DNA from 4 places in the Streptomyces sp. NPDC044044 genome. Region 2 is predicted to be linked to each of the others. Evidence: riboswitches for the same ligand, from Rfam matches in the RefSeq annotation. Region 2 holds a riboswitch; each other region holds the start of a gene.
What was found. A riboswitch is a leader RNA that binds a small molecule or an ion and turns the genes downstream of it on or off. The one in region 2 is predicted to bind cyclic di-AMP.

Region 1 (5,605 bases), on a different contig from region 2:
CCGGTGTCGTACGGCACCGAGGTGCTCGCCGCCACCGACGGCACCGTCTCCACCAAGTGGAACAGCGCCTACGGCAACATGGCGATCGTGACCGCCAAGGACGGCACGGAGACGTGGTACTGCCACCTCTCCACGCACAAGGTCTCCAGCGGCCCCGTCAAGGCGGGCGACCCCATCGCCTTCTCCGGTAACTCCGGCAACTCCACGGGACCGCACCTGCACTTCGAGGTGCGCCCCGGCGGCGGCTCGGCGATCGACCCGCTGCCGTGGCTGCGCAGCCACGGCCTCGACCCGACGTAGTTCAAGGCACCGCCCGCGGCGACCCGGCGTAGTCCAAGGCACCGCCCGCGGCGACCTGGCGTAACTCAGGCCGCCGCTCCCGGCGTTACAGCTTCTCCACCGGCGCGTACCGCAGCAGCAGCCGCTTCGGCTTGGGCTCTCCGAAGTCCACCGTCGCCTCCGCGTTCGCGCCCGTGCCCTTCACCCCGACCACGGTCCCGAGGCCGAACTGGTCGTGCGTGACCCTGTCCCCGATCGCGAGCGCGACCACCGGCTTCTCCGTGGCACGGCGCGTGGCGAAGCCCTGCGCTCCCCCGGTGCGCGAGCGCGACGACGACAAGGAGGAGGCGATTCCGGCCGCGGGCCCGGAGGATGCCGGTGCGCCGACCGAACCCTTCCGCTTCCAGTCCAGGTGGGCCTCCGGGATCTCCTCCAGGAAGCGCGACGGCGGGTTGTACGAAGGCTGTCCCCAGGCGCTGCGCATCGAGGACCGCGTCAGATAGAGCCGCTCACGCGCGCGCGTGATGCCCACGTACGCGAGGCGGCGCTCCTCCTCCAGCTCCTTGACCTGGCCGAGTGAGCGCATGTGCGGGAAGACGCCGTCCTCCATGCCGGTCAGGAAGACGACCGGGAACTCGAGGCCCTTGGCGGTGTGCAGGGTCATCAGCGTGATGACTCCGGAGCCGTCGTCCTCCTCGTCGGGGATCTGGTCCGAGTCGGCGACGAGCGCGACCCGCTCCAGGAACTTGGAGAGCGTGCCCGACACGCCTGTGCCCGCGCCCGCGTCGTCCCCGCCTCCTTCCGCGTCCCCTTCGCCTTGTCCTTCTCCTTGTCCTTCGCCGCCTTCACCGGATTGCGCGGCTTCGCTGGATTGGGCGGCTTCGCCGTTGTCGTGCTCGAACTCCAGGGCCACGGCGGCGAGTTCCTGGAGGTTCTCGATGCGGGTCTCGTCCTGCGGGTCGGTCGAGGCCTGCAACTCGGCGAGATACCCGGTCCGTTCGAGCACGGCCTCCAGGACGACGGCGGGGCCCGCGCCGGACTCGACGATGGTCCGCAGCTCCTCCATCAGCACGTTGAACCGCTTGACGGCGTTCGCCGAGCGCGCGGCCATTCCGTACGCCTCGTCGACACGCTTCAGGGCCTGCGGGAAGGAGATCTTCTCGCGCTGCGAGAGCGCGTCGATCATCGCCTCCGCGCGGTCGCCGATGCCCCTCTTGGGTACGTTGAGAATGCGCCGCAGGGGGACGGAGTCCTCGGGGTTGGCGAGCACGCGCAGATACGCGAGGACGTCCCGGACCTCCTTGCGCTCGTAGAAGCGGACGCCGCCGACGACCTTGTACGGCAGGCCGACGCGGATGAAGATCTCTTCGAAGACACGGGACTGCGCGTTCGTCCGGTAGAAGATCGCGACGTCGCCCGCCTTCGCGTCGCCCGCGTCGGTGAGCCGGTCGATCTCGTCGGCGACGAACTGCGCCTCGTCGTGCTCGGTGTCGGCCACATAGCCGGTGATGCCCGCGCCCGCGCCCGCGTTGGTCCACAGGTTCTTGGGGCGGCGGCTTTCGTTGCGCTCGATGACGGCGTTGGCGGCGGTCAGGATCGTCTGCGTGGAGCGGTAGTTCTGCTCCAGGAGGATCGTCGTCGCGTTCGGGTAGTCCTCCTCGAACTGGAGGATGTTGCGGATCGTGGCGCCGCGGAAGGCGTAGATCGACTGGTCCGCGTCACCCACGACGCACAGCTCGGCGGGGTCGTCACCCTCGCCCCCGGAGGGGCCCACCAGCTCGCGCACCAGGGCGTACTGGGCGTGGTTCGTGTCCTGGTACTCGTCGACCATCACGTGCCGGAAGCGGCGGCGGTAGTGCTCGGCGACGTCCGGGAACGCGCGGAACATGTTGACCGTCGTCATGATCAGGTCGTCGAAGTCGAGGGCGTTCGCCTCGCGCAGGCGCGACTGGTACATCGCGTACGCCTGGGCGAGGGTCCGCTCGAAGCCGTCGGCGGCCTGACCGGCGAAGGTCTCCTCGTCGATCAGCTCGTTCTTCAGGTTCGAGATCTTGGCACTGAAGGACTTCGGCGGGAACTTCTTCGGGTCGATGTCCAGGTCGCGGCAGACCAGTGCCATCAGGCGCTTGGAGTCGGCGGCGTCGTAGATCGAGAAGGATGAGGTGAAGCCGATCGTCTTCGACTCGCGGCGCAGTATCCGCACGCACGCGCTGTGGAAGGTCGACACCCACATCGCGTTGGCCCGCGGCCCGACGAGCTGCTCGACGCGCTCCTTCATCTCGCCCGCGGCCTTGTTCGTGAACGTGATCGCCAGGATCTGCCCCGGGTGCACGTGCCGCTCGGCCAGGAGATACGCGATGCGGTGCGTGAGGACCCGGGTCTTGCCCGAGCCCGCGCCCGCGACGATGAGCAGCGGGGTGTCCGCGTGCACGACGGCCGCGCGCTGGTTCTCGTTCAGTCCGTCGAGCAGGGCCGCCGGGTCGAGCACGGGGCGCGGGGCACCTCCGCGATAGTGCGCGTCCCGGGGCGCGGGCGCGTCGAACTTCCCGTCGAACAGATCATCCGGAATGGATTCCGGGGCACTGTCCTCGGGCGGCGGCGGGTGCTCTTCCTCCGAAGCCCGCGAGGGCTTGAGGTCCGCCAGGAAGCTGTCATCAAAGAGGCTGCTCATCGCCTCCCGAGTCTAGGCGGCCCCACTGACAACCCGCCCCGGGTTCCGGCCACGTCACTGCACCTACGCCCCGAGCGCGGACGGTCACGCTCCGCCATGGCACGGCGTGCCCGCGTCAAGAGCTTCGTAAAGTAACGAAAATGTATCGGGCATATCGAACATCAACCTTCACACGGACCACACGAGTTGGCTAGCGTGCTCCGCAGGCCGCTCGTACTCCCACCGGCGAACCCCGCCGGGAACGGGTGGCCTCCGCCGAGTTCGATCTCCTCGGAGCCGGGGACCCACGATGAACTTGGGGTGAATCGGTCCCGTACGAAGTACGGGACTGTAGGGCAACCTTCCGGAACCATCCGCCCGAACCCGACAGCTAACCCGGTAGGCGGTCTACGGAAGGAGTCGCCTCCCTTGGCGTCGCACCGCAAGCCGCGGACCCGCATTGCCGGCCTACGCGCCACTCCCGCCCTCGGCATCACGACGGCGGCCCTCACCTCCGTGGCCCTCCTGTCACAGAGCGCGCAAGCCGCACCGTCCGCGCCGCAGAAGCCCAGCCTCGAAGAGGTCCAGAAAAAGGTCGACGACCTCTACCACCAGGCGGGCGTGGCCACGCAGAAGTACAACTCGGCCAAGGAGCGCACCGACAAGCAGCGCAAGAAGGTCGACACCCTTCTCGACGACGTGGCCAAGCGCGCCGACAAGCTGAACGAGGCCCGCCAGGAGCTGGGCGCGTTCGCCGCCGCCCAGTACCGCACCGGCGCCGTCTCCGAGACCGCCACAATGATGCTCGCCGACGACCCGCAGGGGTACTTCGACCAGAATCACCTGTCGGACCGGCTGACCGCGCGCCAGAAGAAGGCGGTCGACGACTACCAGACCGAGCAGGCCTCGGCGACGAAGCAGCGCGCCAAGGCCACCAAGAGCCTGGAGACGCTGAGCGACTCGCGGGACGACCTCAGGACGAGCAAGCAGACCGTCCAGAAGAAGCTGGGCCAGGCGCGCACGATGCTCTCGGAGCTGACCGCCGAGGAGAAGGCGCGGCTCGCGGCGATCGAGAAGAAGAAGGAAGAAGAGGCCAAGCGCAAGGCCGCCGAGCTGGCCCGCAAGCAGGAGGCCGAGGCGGAGGCCAAGCGCAAGGCGGCGGAAGAGGCCGCGGCGAAGGAGCGCGAGGAGAACAAGGAGACCCCGGACTCCGGCACCGGCACCGGCTCCGGCACGGGTTCCGGCTCCGGCTCCGGCTCCGGCGACACGGACAGCGGTTACGCGACGAAGGCCGCGAAGGTCATCAACTTCGCGGAGGCGCAGATCGGCAAGCCGTACGTGTGGGGCGCCACCGGCCCCGACTCCTACGACTGCTCCGGGCTCACCCAGGACGCGTGGAAGGCCGCGGGGATCTCCCTGCCGCGTACTACGTGGGACCAGGTGAAGGTCGGCACGACCGTGAAGACCGCCGACGCAAAGCCGGGTGACCTGGTCTTCTTCTACGACGACATCAGCCACGTAGGGATCTACATCGGCGACGGCAAGATGATCCACGCCCCGAAGCCGGGCGCGAACGTCCGCGTCGAGTCGATCTACTACATGCCGATCCACAGCGTGGTGCGGCCCGCGTAACCGTCATTCGAGACGCCGCAAGACGCCACACACGAGAAAACGGCCCTCCACGCGCGCGTGGAGGGCCGTTTTCCGTGCTTCTGCGGGTCGGCTCAGGTCCACAGCACCGCGATGAAGATGTTCGCGACGGTCAGCAGCCCGACGGCGCCGAACATCCCCTTGTCCACCTTCTCCTCATCCCGTTTCACATAGACGAGCGCGAGGATCACGATCAGCACGGCCATCTTGATGCCGATCTTGACGTTGTTGACCGGGTTGTCGTCCGCCTGGTTGAGGCCCACCAGGATGACGCCCGTGACGAGCATCGTCAGCGCGCCGTGCAGCATCGCCGGGTTGAAGCGGGCCGTGCCCTGGCCCATCTGCTTCATCTGAGTGAGGAAGCCGCCCAGGAGGGAGGCGATGCCGATGATGTGCAGGCCGACGAAGAGATGGGTGAGAACGTCCATGGTTCCGGAGCCTAGCCGGGGCCTTATCACCACTCCGTAGCCAGGTGGGCCACAAGCGCCGCATCGGTCACACGCATACGCGAAGGACGTGCGGTCTGACGAATGACGCAGTCACATACGGTCACCTTCCATAACACTTCCGTCAGTTGCACGCATTCCGTCACCAACCCGTGACGCCCAGGTTTAGCGTCCTTCGTCAGGTGCCCGGCTCCCCACCGCCGCCCGGACCAGGGGCGGCAGTCGGACACCACCGCCGAGAATCCGGCGGCGGTCCGCTCCCCCTGTGCGGGCCGCCGCCGGAACCTTAAGGAGCCCCCTTCGTGGCAGCGCACCGCAAGCCCAAACAGCGCTCGCTCAGTGGCCATACGGCCCGCACCGCCGCCACCATCGCCCTCGCCGGGGCCGCAACAGCCACCGCCTTCGACGGAACGGGACACGCCGACCCGCGGCTCAGCCCGGCCGAGGTGAAGTCCAAGGTCGACGCGCTCTACCGCGAGGCGGAGATCGCCACCGAGAAGTACAACGGCGCCAAGGAGAAGGCCGAGAGCGCCGAGAAGTCGCTGGGCGAGCTGCGCGACGAGGCGGCCCGCAAGACGCA
Region 2 (5,605 bases):
ACCGTACCGCATGTCCGTCTCCTTTCGGACGGAGCCTCTTTTTTCGGCCTCCCTCCGCCCTCTTCCCGGCGACAGTAGAGGAAGCGCCGACCTGCCGCCCAAATACGGTCTCTCGTAGCAGAGTTCACCGCTTCGAGCGACAGATATATGCACATCTTGGTGGATGGCCACCTCTGAGCACCCCAAGAGTGGCAGGCTGGCGCGAAGCACCATTCCGGGACTGTCCTCGTGCCTTCCGCTACGAGTCGGAGCCGAGCCCCGGTGGGAAAGGGACACGTCGCCATGGCAGACCTTCAGGAAGCATCCGTCACCCTGCCGAGCGCTCCTGCCTCGGTCTCCGCGGCCCGGAAATTCGTCTCGAACATCCTCACCGAGTGGGGCCTGCCAGGTGATACCGAAGTGGCGGACACGGTCCGGCTCATCGTCTCCGAACTGGCCACGAACGCCGTCCAGCACACCCGGGGCCAGTCGCCCACCTTCACGGTGGACATCGAGCTCGACCGGGAGGAGCAGCTGCGCATCGGCGTCACCGACAGCCACCCCCGCTACCCCAAGCGGCTGCCCGCCGCCGTCCAGCAGGACAACGGCCGAGGTCTGGTGATCATCCGCTGGCTGACCATGGAGTGCGGCGGCAGGCTTTCGGTCACGCCCACCCCCGAGGGCGGCAAGACGGTCTGGATCGCGCTGCCGTGGACCGCGCCCGTCCGCGGCGGGACAGCGGCCCCCTCGCCCTCACCCCGGTGAGCGTCCGAAGGCCCCACGGAGCAGGGCCCTGAAGGTGTCCGCCGCGGGGTGTGACTCGTCGGTGCGGTGGACGACCGAGATCGTGCGGCGAAGATCCCCTGGCTCAAGCGGCCTGACCCCCACCGGGGTGGCCGCCGTCCTCGCCACCATCTCCGGTACGACGGCGACGCCGAGCCCGGCGCTGACCAGCGCGCACACCAGCGCGTACCCCGGGGTCTCGACCAGGACCGAAGGCGTGGCCCCGGCCCGTACGAGCGCGGACTCCACGCCCTGCCGTGGCGGATGCGTCGGCGCCATGCTGATCAGCGGCTGCCCGGCGAGCTCGGTCAGAGGCAGCCGCGACGACGCGCTCGCCAGCGCGTGGCCGGGCGAGGTCACCAGGACCAGCTCCTCGACCAGGATCGGCTCCGCGGTCACGGCCGCGGGCAGCGCCACCGGATCCGCGGGCTCGTACGTGTGCGTGAGGGCCAGGTCGACCTCGCCCGCAGCCACGGCCGCGACGCCGAGCGGCGGTTCATAGTCCCGTACCGTCAGGTCGACGTCCGGATGGGCGCGGCGGAACGCGGTCAGCGCGGGCGGCACCAGATGGATCCCGGCGGTGGCGAAGGTCCCCACGCGCAGCCTGCCGCCGGACAGGCCCGCCAGCTGGGCCAGTTCGTGCCGGGCCTGCTCCATCTCGTCCAGGACCCGGCGCGCCCGCGCGAGCAGCAGCTCGCCCGCGCCGGTCAGCCGCGCCCCGCGGTGGTGGCGGACCAGGAGCGCGGTGCCCGCCTCGCGTTCGAGCTTGGCCAGCTGCTGGGAGAGGGCGGGCACGGTGTAGCCGAGGCGCTCGGCGGCGCGAGTGATCGACCCGGCCTCGGAGACCGCCACCAGTGCGGCGAGCCGCGTCGGGTCGTACATGGTGTCTCCCGGTGCAGGAGCCGACGGGCGGTGGGGGCTGTCCGCCGGCGTGGGGCTAAACGCCTGCTTTAGGCAGATCCAGGATATTCCACATACCCGCTGAAGGCAGAAGAACGGCAGGCTGGCGGCCATGGACGCTCAACTGGTCGCCTTCACGGGAGTCGCCGCGGGCATGGTCGCCATGCCGGGGGCCGACTTCGCCGTCGTGGTGCGCAACTCCCTCGCCTCCCGCCGCGCCGGGGTCACCTGCGCGATCGGTGTCGCGGGCGGGCTCCTGGTGCACACGGCGCTCGCGGTGGCCGGGGTCGCCGCGGTCCTCACGGCGGTTCCCACGCTGTTCCGGGCGCTGCAGGTCCTCGGCGGTGCCTATGTGCTGTACCTCGGGTATCGCGCGCTGCGGTCGGCGGCGCGGCCCCTGGCGAGTTCCGGTGCGCCGGACGGCGCGGAACAGCCCGCGGCCGGGGGCAGCCTGCGGCAGGGGTTCCTCACCAACGCCCTCAACCCCAAGGCGCCGATCACCTTCCTCAGCGTCCTGCCCCAGTTCGTGCCCGCGGGCAGCCCCGCGATGCCCAGGACACTGCTGCTCGCGTCGATCATCGTGGTCCTGGCCCTGGTGTGGTTCCCGGTCGTCGCGCTCCTGGTGGACCGTCTTGGCCGCCGGCTGCGCAGGCCGCGTACGGCCCGCGCGATCGAGGGCGGCACAGGCGTCGCGCTGAGCGTCCTCGGCCTGGTGCTCCTCACCGAGGCCCTGATGGCCTGACGCCGTCCGACGCGCCGGTGTCCGGTTCCGGGTCCCGGCCCTTGTCCGCGCCGCGCACCAGAACGGGAAGCAGGCCCCACAGGCCCGCGCACACCACCAGCGTGCCCGCGCTCGCGATGATCCCGCCGGTGCGGCCCACGGCCACGTCCACGACCAGAAGTACGGAACCGGCGAGCGCGAACACCAGGACCGCCATGCCGATGCCGGCGAGACGGGACGACACCCGCACGATCCGCGGCTTGGAGTGCTGCCCGAACAGCGACCTGTGCACGGCGGCCGGCGCGGTGAACAGCGCGGCGGACAGGACCGCGAGCAGCAGCGTGGTCACGTACGTGGTGCGCTGCACCGTGTCGAGCGAGGTGAAGCGCTCGGTGAAGGCGAGCGTCAGCAGGAACGCGAAGAGGATCTGCACCCCGGCCTGCGTGACGCGCAGTTCCTGGAGGATCTCGGAGAAGTTCCGGTCGGCGCGTTCGAGCGTCGTCTCGTTGCGGGCGTCGGAGGACTCACCCGTGGAGCGGGCACCGTTGTTTTCGGACATGGCGACCGAGTATCCGCGTCGACGCGCTCCCCGCCCGTCGGGCGCGCCGACCGGAGGGCCGGTCGAGCGGCGGCAGCGGCCGTGCGGCCACCGCCGCCGCCCTCCGACAGGTCTGCGGTCGACGGTCAGTGGCGGGCTGTCAGCGCACCCGGCCGTACGAGACGCTCTTCGTCCAGATCTTCTCGAGGCGCACGACGGTCCCCCTCTTGGGCGCGTGCCAGATCTTGCCCTTCCCGGCGTAGATGCCGACGTGGTAGACGCTCCGGCCGGAGTGGAAGAAGACCAGGTCGCCGCGGGATCGCTTCGACGCCGAGACGTGGCGGGTCTTGTTGTACTGCTGCGCGGCGGTGCGCGGCAGCTTCTTGCCCGTGCGCTTGAACGAGTAGAGCGTCAGGCCCGAGCAGTCGAACCGGTGTGGCCCCACGGCTCCGTAGCCGTACGGAGAGCCCTTCTTGGAGGCAGCGATCTTGAGCGCCTTGGTCCCGTGTGTCGCGGCCTCTGCTTCCGACGTGAGCCCGGGGGCCACGAGGGTGCCGCCTACGACGGCGAGCGTGAGGGCCGATACGGAACCGGCCCTGGTGAGCAGCGACGGAACATGATTCAGCGCGGTCATGCGCAACCCTTCGTCAACCGCCTGTGAAGGATGACCTGTCGGATTCGGGCTGGCGAAGTTGCCCGGCCGCGGTGTGCGGCTTCACCCCAAGGGTCGGCGTCCGGACCTTCCGGACCGACCCGTCATGCCTGGGTCCTCCACTCCTGCCGATGCACCGATGTCGACCGGTCATCCGGGCGGCGGCAGGACTCGGCGTCCGCCCGGACCGCCCCGCCGCTGTGGCGGGGGCTTGTCGTCGGAAGGGATCTTGACCCGTCAAGGGGTGGAATTCCGAGCCGAAACGGCGTTTTGTGAGGCTCCTCACGGCTGAACCGTTCGGGTGGACAAGGTCGGATTCGGGATCGGGAGGCGTCACCAGGCGATCGTTCGACCAGCACCGGAACGAGTAATTCCGGCCATCGCGTACACCTCTGACGCAACTGAAGACGTCTCAAATAATGACGATTGTCTACGCCGAACGAGGTAGCCCGTTTGGTTCGTTTGAGACCGGACCCGGGCGCTTCGGGATTTGGCAGCGGGGGTGACGGGTGCTCAGGATGCCGACGGGGGTGGCACGGTGACCCGGCCCGCGCGACGCTCCCCGTCGAGCACACGCAGCGCTCGTGCCAACGTCGGGGCGTGCACGGCGCTCTCGCCCCGCTGGTGCATGAGCGTCAGTGCGTCCCGCAGGGCGGTCGCGCTGCCGACCAGGGCCTGGGCGGCGCGCAGTCCGCCGTAGGTGTCCGAGGCGCGGGCGGGGTTGATCCGGCCCACCAGGTCGACCACTTCGAGATACCGGTCGATCAACTCGCCCTCGGCGCGGGTGAGTGCGGGCAGTGGGGGAAGTTCGGGTGGCAGCATCGGCTGATCACCGTGCGTCCGGGGCGCGGAGGGACGACTTGCGGCTCGTGATGAGCCTGTCCACCAGGCCGTAGTCGACTGCCTCGGTGGCGCTGAGGATCTTGTACCGCTCGATGTCGGCCGCGACGCGTTGTGGGCTCTGGCCGGTGTGTTGGACCAGCAGCCTCTCCAGGGCGGCGCGGGTGCGCAGGAGTTCGTCGGCCTGGATCGCCAAGTCGGTCGCCTGGCCCTGGATCGGCTCGGCGAGCGACGGCTGATGGATCAACACGCGGGAGCCGGGCAGCGCGAACCGCTTGCCGGGTGTGCCCGCGGCAAGGAGGACGGCCGCCGCCGACGCCGCCTGCCCCAGGCAGGTCGTCTCCACGTCGCAGGTGACGAACTGAATCGTGTCGTAGATCGCCGTCATCGCACTGAACGAGCCGCCGGGGGAGTTGATGTAGAGCGCGATGTCGCGGTCCGGCGCCGCGTGTTCGAGGTGCATGAACTGCGCCATCACGTCGTTGGCCGAGGTGTCGTCGATCGGCGTGCCCAGGAAGACGATGCGTTCCTCCAGCAGCTTCGAGTACGGGTCGAGGGTCCGGCGCCCCGCGCTGGTGCGCTCGGTGAACTCGGGCAGGACATGGCGGGCGATGGGTCGGTTCATGGCGCGTCTCTCCTCTGCCGGGGGCCGGCTGCTCCCCAAGGGCGTCTGTAAAAAATGTACAGGACGTACGTAACCTCGTCGTGAGGAGCATGTTCGGGTGATCTGCCGGAGTCAACAGATGCGACGTGTTTCAGCCGCTCGCTGAACGCGAGGGCCGCAGCGTGCGGGACCGGATGGCCGACGCGGTGACGTGGGCATACTCCGCCTCGTCACGGCCTCAGCCGCGAGCCGCCGACCGCCCCGAGCAGGCGCAGGCCGCCCCGAGTCGAAAGCGTCGTATGAGCCCTGAAGCCCACCAAGGCCACCGAGCCCACCAAGTCCCCGAAGACCTGGGCGCGCAGCAAGTGCCCGAAGCCGCCGAGCTCGTCCGGCTCACCGCCCGCGAACTCGCCGCCAAAATCCGCACCCGCGAGCTGTCCGCACGCGAGGTCGTCCAGGCGCACCTGGACCGGATCGAGCAGGTCAACGGCGCCGTGAACGCCGTGGTGACCCTGGCGGCCGAGCGCGCGCTCGACGAGGCGCGCACCGCCGACGAACAAACCGCGCGCGGCGCACCGCTCGGCCCGC
Region 3 (5,605 bases), on a different contig from region 2:
AGCCGTACGCCGTCGTCGAGTGCCCGCCCGACACCCGCCCCGGACAGGGCTGCGTCGAGGAGCGCGAGGACGCCATCGCCGCGTACACGCAGGCCCTGCTCTGGAACATCACCGGCGACCGCGCGCACGCCAAGAAGGCCGTGCAGATCATGGACGCCTGGTCGCGGGTGATCACCGGGCACACCGAGGCCAACGCGGGCCTCCAGACGGCCTGGGCCGCCTCCTCGTGGGCCCGCGCGGCCGAAGCCGTGCGCTACACCTACGACGGCTGGACCGACGGCGAGCTCCTGCGTTTCGAGCGGATGCTGCGCAACGCCTATCTGCCCCAAGTGCGCGACGGAGCCGCCGACTTCAACGGCAACTGGGACCTCCTGATGGCCGACGCGACCATCAGCATGGCGGTCTTCCTCGACGACCACGAGTCCTTCGAGAAGGCGGTGACGCACTTCAGGACCCGGGTGCCCGCCTACTTCTATCTGAAGTCGGACGGCCCGCTGCCCGTCTCTCCCGCGGGCAGCGACATCAACACCCCGGCGAAGCTCCAGAAGTACTGGTTCGGGCAGAAGACCTTCGCCGACGGGCTCTCCCAGGAGACCTGCCGGAACTTCAAGCACGCCAGCTACTCGCTCGCGGCCACCGCGCACATCGCGGAGACCGCCTGGCATCAGGGCGTCGATCTGTACGGCGAGGTCAAGGACCGGCTGCGGGCCGCCCTTGAGTTCCATTCCAAGTACCAGCTGGGCGCGCAGGCGCCGGACTGGCTGTGCGGCGGCAAGGTGCAGCGCGACATGGGGCCCGACACCGAGGTCGGCCTCAATCACCTGCGGGACCGGCTGAAGCTGGAGCTTCCGCAGACGGAGAGGTTCACGCGCGCGCAGCGGCCCGAGGGGACGGACGACCTGTTCGTGGCCTGGGAGACGCTGACGCACGCCGAGAACGCGTGAGCGGCGGGCTCCGTTCGCCGGTGGTTCTCAACCGGTTCGCTTTCACTCCCCCTGATGGCGTAGAGTTGCATTCAACGGCGCGGGGTGGAGCAGCTCGGTAGCTCGCTGGGCTCATAACCCAGAGGTCGCAGGTTCAAATCCTGTCCCCGCTACTAAAGACCGAAGGCCCGGATCCAGAAATGGATCCGGGCCTTCGGCGTTTTCCCCGTCGTTCCCTCGTTGCTCTCTCGTCGCTCCCTCGTCACTCCGTCGGCCCACACCGGTCGCCCCGCGCCGCCGCTTTGGGAACCCTGGTTGAGCGTGGTCATGGATCTGGTCCTGGCCGCGGGATTCGGCAGGAGAAGACCGGTGGGGCTGCGAGGAGGAAGTGGTGGGGGCGAGGCTCCCGATGTCCGGCATGAGCGGGCGCTCGTGCGGGCCCTTCCGCTGCTGCTCATCGTCGCCGGGGTCGTCTACGACATCGCGACCCCGCCCGCCTTCACCGCCGCGCCCCTCTTCACCGCCGCCCCGCTCATCGCGGCCCCCTTCTACTCGCTGATCAGCACCACCCTCATCGGCGCCGGCTCCTGCGCGGCCGTGCTCGCCCTGCACTTCAAGACCAACACCACCACCGACGTCGAAGCCGTCACCGAACTGATCACGGTGACGACCGTCGCCGTGCTCGCCGTCGTCATCAACCGCGTCCAGCGCCGCAGCGACAAACAGCTCGCCTCCGCCCGCTCCATCGCCGAGGCCGCCCAGCGCGCCGTGCTGCCGCAGCCGGACCCCCGGATCGGCGGTCTCGACGTCGCGGCGCGGTACGAGGCCGCTGAGGCCGACGCGTTCATCGGGGGCGATCTGTACGCCGTGCAGGACACCCCGCACGGCGTGCGCGTCATCGTCGGTGACGTACGGGGCAAGGGGATGGGCGCGGTGGCGGCCGTCGCCGTCGTCATCGGGGCGTTCCGGGAGGCCGCCGAGCAGGAGGCCACGCTGGAGGCGGTGGCCCAGCGGCTGGAGCGTGCTCTTGCGCGCGAGGGCACGCGGCGCGACGGGCTCGACGCCTTCGAGGGGTTCACCACCGCCGTCCTGGCGGAGATCTCGCACGGCGACGGTCTCGTGCGCCTCATCAACCGCGGGCACCCGGGACCGCTGCTCCTGCGCGGCGACGGGCGGCTGTGCGTGCTGTCCGCGACCGAGCCCGCGCTGCCGCTGGGGATGGGCGATCTTGGTGCCTGGCCGGACCGTGCGGACGAGACGGAGTTCCCGCCGGGGGCGATGCTGCTCCTGTACACCGACGGGCTCTCCGAGGCGCGTGACAGCCGGGGCGAGTTCTACGACGCGGCCACCCGGCTCGGGGGCCGCATCTTCCCCGGACCCAACGGCCCGGACGCCCTCCTCGCCACGCTCACCGAAGAGGTGCGCAGGCACACCGGGGGCGGCACGACCGACGACATGGCGCTGCTCGCGGTGCGGCGGCCGTTGGTGACGGGCGATGCGGGGACCGAGGGCGGGGTCGACGCGGAGATCGATGTCACCGGCCGTGACTGAAGAACACCACTCCGCATAACAACTGACGTACTGTCAAGGAAGTGTGAAGCTCCGGTGTGTGAAGAAGTGGCGTCAACTCGCCCCGTTCCGCACCCCCGTGTCCCGTTAAGTACGGGCCAAAGGCGTTAACGATCAGTCGGAACGGCTTGGAATACGGCCCCGCTGTCTATTAACGTTCGATAACGCAGCGCGGTCGTCCCAGCCGTCACTCGAGTCGGCTCCGCGCGCACGCGCCTAATCCCGAAAGGGAGCCGGGGAACCACTAATTGGGGTGAATCGGGCATCTGTGCATCCGTGCCAGGTGTTCGTAGGAGACCTTCCTGCTCCGAACCCGTCAGCTAACCCGGTAGGCGAGAAGGAAGGAAAGGAGTGCGCCCCAGTGGCGTCCAACCGCCCTGCCCCCCAAGGCGCGTACGTACCGAATGACGACGACTTCGGTGGGTACGAAGACAGTTCCTGGGAGGAATGGAATCCCACCGAGGAGTCCATTCGCCCCGTCCGCGGCAGGCACCGCGTCCACAAGCGGGGCGGTGGCGGGCTCGCCCGCAGCTCCACAGTTCTCGGCGTAGGCGTCATCGCCGCAGTCGGCGCGGGCGGCATCGCCACCGCGCAGGGCGGCAAGCCCCCGGTCTCCATCGAGATGCCGGACCTCTCGGCCGTCACGGACTCGCTGCCGGAGGCCAAGTCGCTTCCGGGCGTGGGGTCCTTGATATCCGACGACTCCTCCGACTCCGCCGCCGCGGACGGCGGCGTGATCGTCGCCGCCGCGCCCCTGAGCGCCGCCGGGGTCAGCACCGCCGACGCCGAGCAGGGCACCACGGACGCCGGAGAGGCACTGCGGGCCCGCATCATGGAGCAGGCCGAGAACCAGCAGGACCAGGCGGACGACGCGGTCCAGAAGGCGGCCGAGGAAGCCGCCGTCAAGCAGGCCGCCGAACAGGCCGCCGCCAAGCAGACCGCGGCCGAGAAGAAGATCGCCGCCGAGAAGGCCGCCGCGAAGAAGAAGGCCGAGGCGGAGGCCAAGCGCAAGGCCGAGGCGGAGCGCCTGGCCAAGCTCGCGAAGAGCTACACCCTCCCCGTCGCCTCGTACACGCTCACCGGCACCTTCGGTCAGCCCGGCTCCATGTGGTCCTCCGGCTACCACACCGGCCTGGACTTCGCCGCTCCGACGGGCACGCCCATCAAGGCCATCCACTCCGGCACCATCAAGGAGGCCGGCTGGGCGGGGGCGTACGGCTACCGCACGATCCTCGAACTCGACGACGGCACCGAGCTGTGGTTCTGCCACCAGTCCTCGATGAACGTCAGCGCGGGCCAGAAGGTCACCACCGGCGAGACCATCGGCCGCGTCGGCGCGACCGGCAACGTCACCGGCGCGCACCTCCACCTGGAGGTCCACCCGGGCGGCGACTCCACCGGGGTCGACCCGGCGGCGTGGCTGCGCGGCAAGGGCCAGTCCCTCTGAGGAAGCCCCAGAACCCCGGCGGTCCTGGCGACAACCCCCCGACGCCAGGGCTGCCGGTTCGGCATGCCCGCTCCTCCCCGTGCCCGGGTCGCTCGACGGAATTCCGCGGTCCGCAAGGGCGTTGATCCCCGTATGACTTCTCTCCGCAAGCTTGGCTCGTCCGACCTCGAGGTCTTCCCGCTCGCCCTGGGCGGCAACGTCTTCGGCTGGACGGCCGACGAGGCGCAGTCCTTCACCGTGCTCGACGCCTACACCGCCGCCGGCGGCAACTTCATCGACACCGCCGACGTCTACTCGGCCTGGGTGCCCGGCAACAAGGGCGGGGAGTCCGAGACCGTCATCGGCAACTGGCTCGCCGCGCGCGGCAACCGCTCCGACGTCGTACTCGCCACCAAGGTCGGCGCCCACCCCGACTACAAGGGCCTGTCCGCGAACACCATCAAGTCCGGTGCCGAGGAGTCGCTGCGCCGCCTGCGCACCGACTACATCGACCTCTATTACACGCACTACGACGACCCGTCCGTCCCGGTCGAGGAGATCATCGGCGCGCTCGACGAGCTGGTCACGTCCGGCAAGGTGCGCGCGATCGCCGCCTCGAACGTGAGCGCCGACCGGCTCCAGGAGTTCCTCGACTTCTCCGACCGCGAGGGCCTCGCCCGCTACTCGGCGCTCCAGCCGCACTACAACCTCGTCTCGCGCGACACGTACGAGGGCACCCTTGAACAGGTCGCCTCGCGCTCCGGCCTGGCCGCCGTCCCGTACTACGCGCTCGCCTCCGGCTTCCTGACCGGCAAGTACCGCCCGGGTGCGAAGGTCGACAGCGCGCGGGCCGAGGGCGCGGGCAAGCACCTGGAGACGGAGCGCGGCCCGCGGGTGCTCGCCGCCCTCGACCAGGTCGCCCAGGAGCGCGGCGCCGAGGTCGCGACCGTGGCCCTCGCGTGGCTCGCGGCGCAGCCGACGGTGGCGGCGCCGATCGCCTCCGCCCGTACGGTCGAGCAGCTGCCCGCGCTGCTCGCGGTGGGGGAGTTCGAGCTGACGGACGCCGAGGTGTCGGCGCTGACGAAGGCTTCCGCCTAGAGGCCCTGGCCGTTGTAGGGGTTGTACGCGGGGTAGGGCATCGCCGGTTGTGCGTACGGATATCCGTACGGGGGCTGGTGCTGGTGCTGGTGCGGATAGGACTGTGGATACGCCTGCGGGTACGGCTGCCGGTATCCGTACGGCGGCGGCATCGGGACGAACACCGGTGCCGTCGCGCGTGCCGCGTACGCCAGGGCGGGCCGTGCCGCCTCGCGGCGCTCCCACAGCGCGTGCAGCAACTCCCGCTCCCGTACGACGAAGTCGGCGCCGGCGCGGCCCTTGCGCCCACGGTGGCGAAGGAGCGCGAGAGACGTCGCGTACGTCTCGTACTGGGCGACCGTGCGCGCCGCGGCCTTGCCCTGGGTGTACGAGGCGTAGTCGCGGGCGAGGGTGCGGGCGCGCATCGTGCCGAGGGCGTACGGCTCGGGCGCGGTGAGCCAGCCCGCGAGCGCGTACGCGGGCAGTTCGGCCCGCACGATGCGCAGGCCGCGCTGTCTGATCCAGATCACCAGCCAGGTGAGCAGGCCGAAGGCGGGCAGCATGAAGAGCGCGTACACGGCGAAGAAGCCGTAGTCCCCGAAGGCCGCCG
Region 4 (5,605 bases), on a different contig from region 2:
GGGCCAGAACTCTTCTCGTGGGAGTTCGCCACCGACCCCTACCCCGCCTACGCCTGGCTCCGCGAGCACGCCCCCGTGCGCAAGACCCGGCTGCCCAGTGGCGTGGAGGCCTGGCTGGTCACCCGGTACGTCGACGCCAAGCAGGCGCTCGCCGACCAGCGGCTCAGCAAGAACCCCGCCCATCACGGCGAGCCCGCGCACGCGAAGAGCAAGACCGGCATCCCGGGCGAACGCAGCGCGAACCTGATGACGCACCTGCTCAACATCGACCCGCCGGACCACACCCGCCTGCGCCGCCTCGTCTCCAAGGCCTTCACGCCCCGCCGTATCGCCGAATTCGCGCCCCGCGTGCAGGAGTTGACCGACCGGCTCATCGACCAGTTCGCGGAGAAGGGGGAAGCCGACCTCATCCACGACTTCGCCTTCCCGCTCCCCATCTACGCGATCTGCGACCTGCTCGGCGTGCCCCGCGAGGACCAGGACGACTTCCGTGACTGGGCGGGGATGATGATCCGCCACGGCGGAGGGCCCAGGGGCGGGGTCGCCCGGTCCGTGAAGAAGATGCGCGGTTACCTCGCCGAGCTGATCCACCGCAAGCGCCTCGAACCCGGAGACGACCTCATCTCCGGACTCATCCGCGCCTCGGACCACGGCGAGCACCTCACCGAGAACGAGGCCGCCGCGATGGCCTTCATCCTTCTCTTCGCCGGGTTCGAGACCACCGTCAATCTCATCGGCAACGGCACCTACGCCCTCCTCACCCACCCCGAGCAGCGTGAGCGGCTCCAGAACTCCCTCAGGGACGGCGACACCGGCCTCCTGGAGACCGGCCTTGAGGAACTCCTCCGCTTCGACGGTCCCGTCGAACTCGCCACGTGGCGGTTCGCCACCGAGCCGCTGACCATCGGAGGCGAGGAGATCGCCGCAGGCGACCCCGTCCTCGTCGTCCTCGCCGCCGCCGATCGTGACCCCGAACGCTTCGACCGGCCGGACACGCTCGACCTCTCCCGCCGCGACAACCAACACCTCGGCTACGGCCATGGCATTCATTACTGTCTCGGCGCACCGCTCGCCCGGCTCGAAGGGCAGGCCGCCCTCGCGACTCTTCTGCGGCGCCTCCCTGACCTGCGACTCGCGGCGGAACCTGGTGATTTGAGATGGCGCGGCGGGCTCATCATGCGCGGACTCCGCACGCTGCCCGTGGAGTTCACACCCGCACAGCAGAGCAAAGATTCGACCCCGGAAACGACGTTTAGCTGACGGACCGTCAAGACTGTGACTTTCACGTGATCTCCGCTGCATCGACTTGTGACAAGCGTTCGACTGCCGCTACGTTCACCGACGACTCGGCATCCCGTGTCGCAGTCGTCGCTCCAGTCACGCGAAAGGCAACCGCATGCTCTCCGGCAATGGTCGTCACCGACGCCCCCGCCAGGCCCCGGCCCTGATCGTCGCGGCAGGAGTCGCAGGATCGGCCATCGCCATCCCGCTGCTCGGCGCCACCAGTGCGAGCGCGGCGGACACCGCCACGTGGGACAAGCTCGCGGAGTGCGAGAGCGGCGGCTCCTGGAGCGCGGACGCCGGCAACGGCTACTACGGAGGGCTCCAGTTCTCGCAGCAGGTCTGGGAGGACTACGGCGGCCTCGACTTCGCGCCGAGCGCCGATCAGGCCAGCCGTTCGCAGCAGATCTCCGTCGCCGAGAAGGTCCTCGACGACCAGGGGACCAGCGCCTGGCCCAGCTGCGCGCCGATCGCCGGTCTCACCCAGGACGGCGCCGCCGCCGACGTCGACCCCGGCGCCCCGATCACCACGGTGCCGTCGGACGAGCCGTCGGAGTCGACCGAGCCCGGTGACGGTGAGTCGGGCGAGTCGGGCGAGTCGAGTGCGTCGCCGAGCGAGTCGGCCGACTCCTCGGACAGCGCCAAGTCTTCGGACAAGCCCTCGGAGAAGCCTTCCGAGAAGCCCGGCGCCGACGACGAGGCGCGAGACAAGAATCACGACGAGTCGGGTGAGCCGGGCAAGTCGGGTGAGACGGATGAGTCCGGCGACTCGGGCAAGTCCGGGCAGAACGACGAGGCTTCGCCCGCCCCCACGTCCCCGGCCGGTGGGGGCGAAGGCCGTCACCGCGGCGGCAGCGCGGACGACAAGGCCTCCGACGGCACCGCTCGCGAGGGTTCGGGCCGGCACGCGTCCCGTGGCGACGAGCGTCAGAAGGACGGCTCCGACGGGACGTACACGGTCCGGTCCGGAGACAGCCTCTGGGGCATCGCGGACGACCTCGACGTGAAGGGCGGGTGGGCCGAGCTGTACGAGGAGAACGAGAAGTCGGTCGGCTCCGACCCCGATCTCATCCTTCCCGGTCAGAGCCTCGATTTGGGCGAAAAGTAGGGGTAGTTGGCGAGTCGCTTTGCGCTTGATGTCCCAATTGGCGCAAGTGAGAGATGGGTCTCAGAAGCCCTGATCGTCTTTGAGTTTCGGCCGATCGCATGTCTACGGTCGTGACCGCTCGCCACAGCGGGCCCCGCCGGTCGGTACGCCGAGTCCTGCCAACGGCCGTTCGGGAACAGTCGTCGCGCAAGCGCCGTAGGCAGGAGCGGGGGAACCAAGGTTTCCGCCGGGCCCGGCCGTTCAGCATCGCGAGAGCGATGCGGAGAGACGGACGGGAACGGCTAGGGGTTAAGCCGCGCTCAGGAAGCGCGGCCGGGCAACTTCATCGGCCCGAACCCGACAGCTCACCTCGCAGGCGTCGGTGAGGGGATCACTCATGCTGTTTTCCAGCAAGGGCAAGCACCGCCGCCCGTCCAAGGCCACCCGTGTCGCCACGCTCGCCGGCGTCACCGGTGTAGCGGTCGCCGCCCCGCTGATGGCGGCCGGCTCGGCCTCCGCCGCGACCAACTCCGAGTGGGACGCCGTCGCCCAGTGCGAGTCCGGCGGCAACTGGTCCATCAACACCGGCAACGGCTACACGGGCGGACTGCAGTTCTCGTCCTCCACCTGGGCCGCGTACGGCGGCACGAAGTACGCGCCCACCGCCGACAAGGCCTCCAAGGCCCAGCAGATCGAGATAGGCGAGAAGGTCCTCGCGGGCCAGGGCAAGGGTGCCTGGCCGAGCTGCGGCGTCGGCCTCTCGGGTGCGTCCAACGAGGGTGGCGGTGCGCAGGAGAGCGCCCCGCAGCAGACCCAGGAGCAGCCGAAGAGCCAGCCCAGCACCCAGACCGAGCAGCCGCAGCAGGCCGCTCCGAAGGCCGAGGCCCCGGCCCCGAAGACCGAGTCCAAGAAGACCGTCGAGACCCCGACCGGCAAGACGGTCAAGAAGGGCGACGGCGAGTACAAGGTCAAGAAGGGTGACACCCTCTCCAAGATCGCCGAGGCGAAGGACGTCAAGGGCGGCTGGCACAAGGTGTACAAGCTCAACGGCGACATCATCGACAACGCCGACATGATCTACCCGGGCCAGCAGCTGCACCTCAGCTAGTTCTGGCGGGGCGCCTCGCGGGGCTTGCTTCTCTGCAGGCGCGTCGTCGTTGCTCGCGCAGTTCCCCGCGCCCCTTCGGGGCACGGGTCCACCCCGTCCCGGTGCGCGTATCCCCCGTACGCACCGGGGCGGGGTTCTTTTTGTCCGCACCGCTTTGTTCCGTTCGGAAACTTTTTGCTCTCGGTTTGTCCACAGGACGGTCGCTCGGCTGGCTGTTGCCCGGGAGCCGGTTAGGCTCGTGTCCGCGAGGCCAACGCCCCGCGTACCCGCGTCACATCCCAGAAGGAGATGCTCGTGCCGTCCATCGACGTCGTCGTAGCCCGGGAAATCCTGGACTCCCGAGGCAACCCCACGGTCGAGGTCGAGGTCGGCCTCGACGACGGCAGCACGGGTCGTGCCGCCGTTCCGTCCGGTGCTTCCACCGGTGCTTTCGAGGCCATCGAACTCCGTGACGGTGACCCCAACCGTTACCAGGGCAAGGGCGTGGAGAAGGCCGTCCTCGCCGTCATCGAGCAGATCGGCCCGGAGCTCGTCGGGTACGACGCGACCGAGCAGCGCCTGATCGACCAGGCGATGTTCGACCTCGACGCCACCGACAACAAGGGCTCGCTCGGCGCCAACGCCATCCTCGGCGTCTCGCTCGCCGTCGCGCACGCCGCGTCGGAGGCCTCCGACCTCCCGCTCTTCCGCTACCTCGGCGGCCCGAACGCGCACCTGCTGCCCGTTCCGATGATGAACATCCTGAACGGCGGGTCGCACGCCGACTCGAACGTCGACATCCAGGAGTTCATGATCGCGCCGATCGGCGCCGAGTCGTTCTCCGAGGCCCTGCGCTGGGGCACCGAGGTCTACCACACGCTGAAGAAGGTCCTGAAGGACAAGGGCCTCTCCACCGGCCTGGGCGACGAGGGCGGCTTCGCCCCGAACCTGGACTCCAACCGCGCCGCGCTCGACCTCATCCTCGAGGCCATCAAGCAGGCCGGTTACGTCCCCGGCGAGCAGGTCGCGCTCGCGCTCGACGTCGCCGCGTCCGAGTTCTACAAGGACGGCAAGTACGAGTTCGAGGGCAAGTCCCGCTCGGCCGCCGAGATGACCGAGTACTACGAGGAGCTCGTCGCCTCGTACCCGCTCGTCTCCATCGAGGACCCGCTGTTCGAGGACGACTGGGCCGGCTGGAACGTCATCACCGAGAAGCTCGGCGAGAAGGTCCAGCTCGTGGGTGACGACCTGTTCGTCACCAACCCGGAGCGCCTGGCCCGTGGCATCGAGGAGAAGTCGGCCAACGCCCTTCTGGTGAAGGTCAACCAGATCGGTTCGCTGACCGAGACGCTCGACGCGGTCGAGATGGCCCAGCGCAGCGGCTTCAAGTGCATGATGTCGCACCGCTCCGGTGAGACCGAGGACGTCACCATCGCCGACCTCGCCGTCGCCACCAACTGCGGCCAGATCAAGACCGGCGCCCCGGCCCGCTCCGAGCGTGTCGCCAAGTACAACCAGCTGCTCCGCATCGAGGAGATCCTCGACGACGCGGCCGTCTACGCCGGTCGCAGCGCCTTCCCGCGCTTCAAGGGCTGAGCCGTAGCCACGCTGTAGTTACGTACGTCCCCGTACTCGGTCCCGTACCGTGTGCGGGGACGTACGCGCGTGTGAACGGGAGGCGGGGACATGGCCGTGAAGGACCGGGACCGGTTCTCCACCGCGACCAGGCTGCGGCTGCTCGGCGAACAGACCGCGGAGCGCGTCTACCGCTCCCAGACCAAGCGTCAGGCCCGCCGCTCCCGGCTCACGGGACGCGCCGCGCTCCTGGCGCTCGTGCTCTGCTCGCTGGTCGTCGCGCTCGCCTACCCGATAAGGCAGTACGTCTCCCAGCGCGCGGAGATCGCCGATCAGCGCAAGGAGCAGGCCGAGCGCCGCGAGAACGTCGAGAAGCTGCGGGACGAGAAGGCCCGCTGGCGGGACGACGAGTACGCGGAGCAGCGCGTCCGGGACCGGCTGCACTACGTGATGCCGGGCGAGACCGGCTTCACGGTGGTCGACCCCGAGGCGGCGAAGAAGCAGCACACCGACCAGGGGGCGGCCGCCAGGCCCTGGTACTCGAACGTCTGGGACGGCGTCGACAAGGCCGACCG

Region 1: another riboswitch for cyclic di-AMP. It lies ahead of AC07AG_RS11595 (C40 family peptidase); the one in region 2 lies ahead of AC07AG_RS01070 (C40 family peptidase).
Region 3: another riboswitch for cyclic di-AMP. It lies ahead of AC07AG_RS42360 (M23 family metallopeptidase); the one in region 2 lies ahead of AC07AG_RS01070 (C40 family peptidase).
Region 4: another riboswitch for cyclic di-AMP. It lies ahead of AC07AG_RS22025 (transglycosylase family protein); the one in region 2 lies ahead of AC07AG_RS01070 (C40 family peptidase).

What each region holds. Positions count from the first base shown of each region.
Region 1 is NZ_JBWKFG010000003.1:142,212-147,816, reverse strand. It holds gene AC07AG_RS11605 (M23 family metallopeptidase) at 1-300, shown strand, start outside; gene AC07AG_RS11600 (ATP-dependent DNA helicase) at 386-2,950, opposite strand; cyclic di-AMP (ydaO/yuaA leader) riboswitch at 3,194-3,350, shown strand; gene AC07AG_RS11595 (C40 family peptidase) at 3,359-4,561, shown strand; gene AC07AG_RS11590 (hypothetical protein) at 4,654-5,007, opposite strand; gene AC07AG_RS11585 (C40 family peptidase) at 5,328-5,605, shown strand, end outside.
Region 2 is NZ_JBWKFG010000001.1:226,447-232,051, forward strand. It holds gene AC07AG_RS01045 (helix-turn-helix domain-containing protein) at 1-12, opposite strand, end outside; gene AC07AG_RS01050 (ATP-binding protein) at 283-744, shown strand; gene AC07AG_RS01055 (LysR family transcriptional regulator) at 733-1,644, opposite strand; gene AC07AG_RS01060 (LysE family translocator) at 1,775-2,404, shown strand; gene AC07AG_RS01065 (DUF6328 family protein) at 2,382-2,942, opposite strand; gene AC07AG_RS01070 (C40 family peptidase) at 3,082-3,555, opposite strand; cyclic di-AMP (ydaO/yuaA leader) riboswitch at 3,559-3,722, opposite strand; gene AC07AG_RS01075 (hypothetical protein) at 4,087-4,395, opposite strand; gene AC07AG_RS01080 (ATP-dependent Clp protease proteolytic subunit) at 4,403-5,038, opposite strand; gene AC07AG_RS01085 (amidase) at 5,317-5,605, shown strand, end outside.
Region 3 is NZ_JBWKFG010000020.1:2,332-7,936, forward strand. It holds gene AC07AG_RS42345 (alginate lyase family protein) at 1-944, shown strand, start outside; tRNA gene AC07AG_RS42350 (tRNA-Met) at 1,023-1,096, shown strand; gene AC07AG_RS42355 (PP2C family protein-serine/threonine phosphatase) at 1,251-2,474, shown strand; cyclic di-AMP (ydaO/yuaA leader) riboswitch at 2,696-2,842, shown strand; gene AC07AG_RS42360 (M23 family metallopeptidase) at 2,854-3,939, shown strand; gene AC07AG_RS42365 (aldo/keto reductase) at 4,072-5,016, shown strand; gene AC07AG_RS42370 (PrsW family intramembrane metalloprotease) at 5,013-5,605, opposite strand, start outside.
Region 4 is NZ_JBWKFG010000005.1:606,973-612,577, forward strand. It holds gene AC07AG_RS22015 (cytochrome P450 family protein) at 1-1,260, shown strand, start outside; gene AC07AG_RS22020 (transglycosylase family protein) at 1,397-2,389, shown strand; cyclic di-AMP (ydaO/yuaA leader) riboswitch at 2,571-2,762, shown strand; gene AC07AG_RS22025 (transglycosylase family protein) at 2,766-3,476, shown strand; gene eno (phosphopyruvate hydratase) at 3,765-5,051, shown strand; gene AC07AG_RS22035 (FtsB family cell division protein) at 5,142-5,605, shown strand, end outside.